DNA from 2 places in the Arthrobacter sp. E44 genome. Region 2 is predicted to be linked to the other one. Evidence: riboswitches for the same ligand, from Rfam matches in the RefSeq annotation. Region 2 holds a riboswitch; the other holds the start of a gene.
What was found. A riboswitch is a leader RNA that binds a small molecule or an ion and turns the genes downstream of it on or off. The one in region 2 is predicted to bind glycine.
Positions count from the first base shown of each region.

Region 1: another riboswitch for glycine. It lies ahead of cycA (D-serine/D-alanine/glycine transporter); the one in region 2 lies ahead of gcvP (aminomethyl-transferring glycine dehydrogenase).

Region 1 covers NZ_JBHDJA010000021.1:50,470-53,876, forward strand. Annotated here, with positions in the region: gene gcvP (aminomethyl-transferring glycine dehydrogenase) at 1-1,133, opposite strand, end outside; glycine riboswitch at 1,287-1,386, opposite strand; glycine riboswitch at 1,704-1,801, shown strand; gene cycA (D-serine/D-alanine/glycine transporter) at 1,955-3,407, shown strand, end outside.
Region 2 covers NZ_JBHDJA010000005.1:29,737-33,143, reverse strand. Annotated here, with positions in the region: gene gcvP (aminomethyl-transferring glycine dehydrogenase) at 1-1,563, opposite strand, end outside; glycine riboswitch at 1,753-1,850, opposite strand; gene ACETK3_RS06205 (TetR/AcrR family transcriptional regulator) at 1,944-2,480, opposite strand; gene ACETK3_RS06200 (MFS transporter) at 2,565-3,407, shown strand, end outside.

The DNA of each region.
Region 1 (3,407 bases), on a different contig from region 2:
AGGGTGGTGGCGAGGACGCGGGCGTTGTTGTGGACGCGCTCGGCGATGGCCTTCAGGCCGTCCGGGCCGTGGTAGACGGCGTAGAAGGAGGACACGATGGCCAGCAGCGCCTGCGCCGTGCAGATGTTGGACGTGGCCTTCTCGCGGCGGATGTGCTGCTCGCGGGTCTGCAGCGCCAGGCGGTAGGCCGGGAGGCCGGCGTCGTCCTTGGAAACACCCACCAGGCGGCCGGGCATGGAACGCTCCAGGCCCTTGGCCACGGCCATGTAGGCGGCGTGCGGGCCGCCGAAGAACAGCGGCACCCCGAAACGCTGGGTGGAGCCGACGGCGATGTCGGCACCCTGCTCGCCCGGAGGGGTGATCAGGGTCAGGGCCAGCAGGTCAGCGGCCACCGTCACCAGCGCGCCGCGCTCCTTCGCTTCGGCGATGACGCCGGCGTGGTTGAAGACGCGGCCGGAGACGCCGGGCTGCTGGAGCACGATCCCGTTGATCGCGCCTTCAGGGAGTCCCTTGGACAGGTCGGCGACCTCCACCTCGAAGCCGAGCGCCTCGGCGCGGCCCTTGACGATGGCGATGGTCTGCGGCAGGACGTCGGCGTCCAGCACGGTCTTGCCGTCGCGGGCGCCAGCGTTTTGGCCGCTGGCCTTATTGGCCCTGCGCATCATCAGTACGGCTTCGGCCACGGCGGTGGCTTCATCCAGCAGCGAGGCGTTGGCGATGGGCAGGCCCACCAGGTCCTGGACCATGGTCTGGAAGTTCAGCAGCGCCTCCAGCCGGCCCTGGGAAATTTCGGGCTGGTACGGCGTGTAGGAGGTGTACCAGGCAGGGGCTTCCAGGATGTTCCGTCGGATGACGGCAGGGGTGATGGTGTCGTAGTAGCCCTGGCCGATCATCTGCACGGCAGTCTTGTTCTTGGCGGCGAGCCTGCGCAGTTCCGCAAGCACCTCAACCTCGCTCAGGGCGCCCTTGAGCGCGAGCGGCTTGGACTGGCGGATCGAACTGGGGACAGCGATGTCCACCAGGCCGTCAACGCTGTCATAGCCAACGGCCTTGAGCATGGTGTCGACGTCAGCCTGGCGGCGTGCACCAATGTGCCGGTCCGCAAAGACAGACGGTTGGGATTGAATCGTCATGAGGAACTCCAGGTTTGGCCGGCCACGGGTGGCTCGGCATGGATCGGGTCCCTCCCCGCTCTGTATTGGACCTGAGAGATTCCGCAAACCCAGCCAGGGCCTGCTTGCACCGTCGGTGAGCGCTGCCGGAGCAGCACTGCTTTCCAGAGTCGCCTCGCCGTGACGGTACATGGGCCTGAGAGATTCCTGGGGAGGATTTGCTCCTACGGCGCCTGCCCGGTGATGGCCGGGAGAACTCTCCCGCCACAGCTCGAAAGGCTTATTGAAATATGGGTGATTCGGCTCACAAGTTACAGGATGGCGCCCCCGGAGAGCAAATCGGTCCGCCATGCAGCGCGCTGGCAAGTACAGGTGCGTTACGCGGCGACCGTAATGCCGGGCTTGACTTTTGTTCGTGACGGACGCCACACTGAACCCCGTGATCCGGCCGGGCAGCGGAACTGGCCCAAAGAACGCTGGGCGCTCCGTCGCCGGCTGTGATTACCGGAGGCCCCGAAATGCACCGTGCGGCTTGAAGTCCACAGCGGATGCACTCCGATAACTGAACACTGATTTACCAATTAACGCTTTTGACCTGCGGCGGGAGAGCCCTGCCGGTACGTTCAGCAGGCGCCGTAGGAGCAAACCCTCCCCAGGAAACTCTCAGGCCCACGTACCGCCGCGGTGAGGCAACTCTGGAAAGCAGCCAGGCCCTGTCCTGGCTCACCGACGGTGCAAGCACGCCATCCCGGCGCGTGGAAACTCTCAGGTCCCAGACAGAGCGGGGAGGAAATCCAATCTTTGCGACACCCCGGGTGCCGCTCGAACGATGGAGTTCCTCAATGACGACCCACTCCCCGACGTCCCCCGGAAGCGGAGCCCCGCACCTGGAGCGGCAGCTCAGCAACCGCCACATCCAACTGATCGCCATTGGCGGCGCAATCGGCACCGGCCTGTTCATGGGTTCCGGAAAGACCATTTCGGCAGCCGGCCCCTCGGTGATCTTCGTGTACATGATCATCGGCTTCATGCTGTTCTTCGTTATGCGTGCCATGGGCGAACTGCTGCTCAGCAACCTCAACTACAAGTCGTTCAGCGATTTCGCCGCAGACCTGCTGGGCCCCTGGGCCGGCTTCTTTACGGGCTGGACCTATTGGTTCTGCTGGGTCATCACCGGCATCGCTGATGTCATTGCCATCGCGGGCTACTCCCGTGAACTGTGGCCCGGGGTGCCCCTGTGGATCCCCGGCTTGGCCACCGTGGCCATCCTGCTCCTGCTGAACCTCACCACCGTCAAGGCCTTTGGCGAGACGGAGTTCTGGTTCGCTCTGATCAAGATCATTGCCATTGCAGCTCTGATCATTGTTGGCCTGTTCATGATCTTCACCGGTTTCCAGTCCGACGCCGGCCCTGCCACCTTCACCAACCTGTGGAGCCACGGCGGATTCTTCCCGAACGAGTTCATGGGCTTCGTGGCCGGCTTCCAGATCGCAGTCTTCGCCTTCGTGGGCATCGAACTGGTGGGCACCACCGCGGCCGAGGCCAAGAACCCTGAGCGGAACCTGCCCAAGGCCATCAACTCCATCCCCATCCGCGTGCTGCTCTTCTATGTAGGTGCCCTCATCATCCTGATGGCTGTCACCCCCTGGACCGAGTTCAGGGCAGGCCACAGCCCGTTCATCGCCATGTTCTCCCTGGCGGGCCTGGGTGCCGCCGCCACCGTGGTCAACCTCGTGGTGCTGAGCTCCGCAATGTCCTCCGCGAACTCCGGCATCTACTCAACCTCACGCATGGTCTTCGGCCTTGCACAGGAAGGCGACGCTCCGGACGTCTTTGGCAAACTGTCCCGGCGGAAGGTGCCCCAGAACGCACTGTTCCTCTCCTGCGTGCTGCTGCTGTCCGGCGTCGTCCTCATGTATGCGGGCCAGGACGTGGGCAAGGCCTTCGACATGGTGACCACTGTGTCCGCTGTCTGCTTTGTCTTTGTCTGGTCGATCATCCTGGCCAGCTACATCGCCTTCCGCCGCCGCCGGCCGCACCTGCACGACGCATCGAAGTTCAAGATGCCCGGCGGTATTGCCATGGTCTGGGTGGTCTTCGCCTTCTTCGGCTTCGTGATCTGGACCCTCACCACCCAGCCAGACACCCTGGTGGCCCTGCTGGTCACCCCGGTCTGGTTCATCCTGCTGGGCGCCGCATGGTTCGTCCTCCGCCGCCGGCCCGCACACCAGGCCCGTTTTGCCACGTTCCAGGCTGAACTGCAGGCAGACCAGGACTTCGCCGACGCCGCATCCG
Region 2 (3,407 bases):
CCAGGAAATGGCTTCCATCTCGGCCGTGGCGTTCAGCTTCATGGTGCATGAGCCCAGCGGAATCATGGTGCGGTCCAGGGCCAGGTCACGGTCCGAGAGCTTACGGATGTAGCGCAGCAGCTGCGTCTCAGACCGGTGGGTGTTGAACACCGGGTGCTGCAGGTAGTCGGAGGAACGCTCGACGGCGGCCTCCAGCCCGAAGCCCTCGCCGCCGCCAACGGAACTCCCGGAAACGGTGGCGCCAAAGATGTCGCCCACCTGGGCGACGATGGCCGGCGTCGTGGTTTCATCAAGGGCGATGCCCACGGTGTCGGCGTCGATGCTGCGCAGGTTAATGCCCCGGGCCTCGGCGTCGGCGATGACGGCGGCAGCGCGGCCGGGGACGCGGACCGTCAGGGTGTCGAAGAAGCTCGCGTGCAGGACCTCAACACCGGCAGCCGTAAGCGAGGCCGCCAGGGTACGGGCGTGGCTGTGCGCCGTTACGGCAATTGCCTTGAGGCCGTCCGGGCCGTGGTAGACGGCGTACATGGACGCGACGATGGCCAGCAGCGCCTGGGCTGTGCAGATGTTGGACGTGGCCTTCTCGCGGCGGATGTGCTGCTCACGGGTCTGCAGCGCCAGGCGATAGGCGGGAACACCGGCGTCGTCCTTGGAGACACCCACCAGGCGGCCGGGCAGCGAACGCTCCAGGCCCTTGCGGACGGCCATGTAGGCGGCGTGCGGGCCGCCGAAGAACAGCGGCACACCAAAACGCTGGGCGGAACCCACGGCGATGTCGGCGCCCTGCTCGCCCGGAGGAGTGATCAGGGTCAGTGCCAGCAGGTCCGCTGCCACCGTGACCAGGGCGCCGCGCTCCTTGGCGGCACTGATGACTGCGGACTGGTCCCAGACGCGTCCGGAAACGCCGGGCTGCTGCAGCACGATGCCGTTGATGTCGCCTTCGGGCAGGCCCTGGGACAGGTCGGCGACCTCCACCTCGAAGCCCAGCGCCTCGGCGCGGCCCTTCACGATGGCAATGGTCTGGGGCAGGACGTCGGCGTCCAGCACGGTCTTGCCGTCGGCGGCGGGCTTGGCCTTGTTCGCGCGGCGCATCAGGAGCACGGCCTCGGCCACGGCGGTGGCTTCATCCAGCAGCGAGGCGTTGGCGATGGGCAGGCCCACCAGGTCCTGCACCATGGTCTGGAAGTTCAGCAGGGCCTCGAGCCGGCCCTGGGAGATCTCCGGCTGGTAAGGGGTGTAAGCGGTGTACCAGGCCGGGGACTCAAGGATGTTGCGGCGGATCACCGGCGGAGTGACGGTATCGAAGTACCCCTGGCCGATCAGCTGCACGGCCGTCTTGTTCTTCCCGGCAAGCTTCCGAAGCTCCGTGAGGACCTCGACCTCGCTGAGGGCGTCCTGGAGGCGGAGGGCGGTTTCCTGGCGGATGACCTTGGGAACGGCCGTGTCAACCAGGGAATCGACCGTGTCGTAGCCCACGGCTTTGAGCATGGTGTCGACGTCGGCCTGGCGGCGGGCGCCGATATGGCGGTCTACGAAGGTGGTGGAGGCTGGGGTAACCGACACGAAGGAACTCCATTTACTCAGGCGGCGCAGGGTACGCCACAGCTATTCGGGTTCCTCCCCGCTCTGTATTGGACCTGAGAGTTTCCGCGGAGCCTGCCCGGCAGGACCCGCTTGCACCGTCGGTGAGCACGGCAGTTCTTTCGCTCCCCAAGGGAAGAAGGACAACTGCCTGCTGCTTTCCAGAGGCGCCTCGCCGCGGCGGTACAGGGGCCTGCGAGATTCCTGGGGAGGATTTGCTCCTACGGCGCCTGCCTGTACTTCCGGCAGAACTCTCCCGCCGCAGATCAAAGGCTATTCACTTGTTGGCCGTGACGGCCGGTGGCGGCCCTCACAACTCTCCATTGTCCTACGCACCCACCCCTCCCGGCAAATGGCAAATCCTACCTGCGGAGCCGCTCCAGGGCGGCGAGGAGTTCCTCCACGTCAGCGGCGGCTCCCCCCGCCGGCGCGGGGGCCACCGACAGCATTGCGTTGAAGTAGAGGCCATCACCCATATAGAGAACTGCCTTCGCCAAGCCCGGACCGACATCCGCCGCAATCTCGTCCAACCAGCGCTGCTGGATGGCCGCGAACCGGCGCCGTGTCTCCTGATGCGCCACCTCGGCAAGCCTGGTGGCGGCGACGATGGCCCTGTCCAGCGGCGTGTCCGCCCATACCGAGGAACGGATGAAGTACGCCGCCGCGCCTTCATCGGCCGAGGCCATGGCATCGGCGTCTTCCCGGGCAAGGCCCTCCAGTCGGTCCAGCAGCACGGCAATGAGCGCTTCCTTGTTGGGAAAGTGGTAGAGCAGGCCGCCCTTCGACACGCCGGCCTTCCGGGCTACGGCGTCAAGGGTGGCAGCGCGCTCCCCCACCTCGATCAACAGGGACTCGAAGGCATCAAGGACCGCGTCGCGGGCTACAGGCTTTCGGGGCATGCTTCCCATCATGCCCTTCCCCGGGCGGGAAGACGGAACCGGCAGCCATTTCAAACTATACCGTCCGGACGGTATAGTTATTTCATGACGACTTTCACCAGCCCTGCGCCCACAGGCGCGGACAAGAACGCCCCGCGGCAGCCGTGGCGTGACTGGCTGGCGCTGGCCCTGCTGATGTTTCCCGTGCTCCTGGTCGCCGTGGACAACACCGCGCTGACCTTCGCACTGCCGGCCATTGCGCGCGCCCTGGAACCCACCGGGGTGCAGCTGCTCTGGATCGTGGACGCCTATCCCCTGGTACTGGCCGGCCTGCTGGTATCCATGGGGAGCCTCGGCGACCGGATCGGGCGCCGGAGGCTCCTGGTCATGGGCAGCCTCGGCTTCGCCGCGATCTCTGCCGCCACGGCCTTTGCCCCCACACCGGAGTGGCTGATCGCCGGCCGTGCAACCCTGGGCTTCTTCGGGGCCATGCTGATGCCGTCCACGCTGTCGCTGATCCGCAACATCTTTCCCGAGCCCAACCGCCGGCGGCTTGCCGTCGCCATCTGGGCTGCGGGATTCTCCGGCGGCGCGGCCCTGGGACCCATTTTCGGCGGCTGGCTGGTGGAGCACTTTTGGTGGGGTGCGGTCTTCCTTGTAGCGGTCCCCCTCATGATTCCCCTGCTGGTGCTGGCGCCGGCACTGGTCCCGGAGTCGAAGGATCCCGCGCCGGGGAAGGTGGACATCCCGAGCATCCTGCTGTCCATGCTGGTCATGGTGCCCGTGGTGTACGGCATCAAGGCAGTTGCCACGGAAGGGCCGGGCGCAGCAGGTCTGGGGGCGATTGCCTTTGGCCTGGCGATGGGGGCGGTGTTCGTGCAGCGGCAGCGGCGCCTGGAGCACCCGCTGCTGGACATGTCCCTGTTCCGCAACAGGGTATTCAGCATG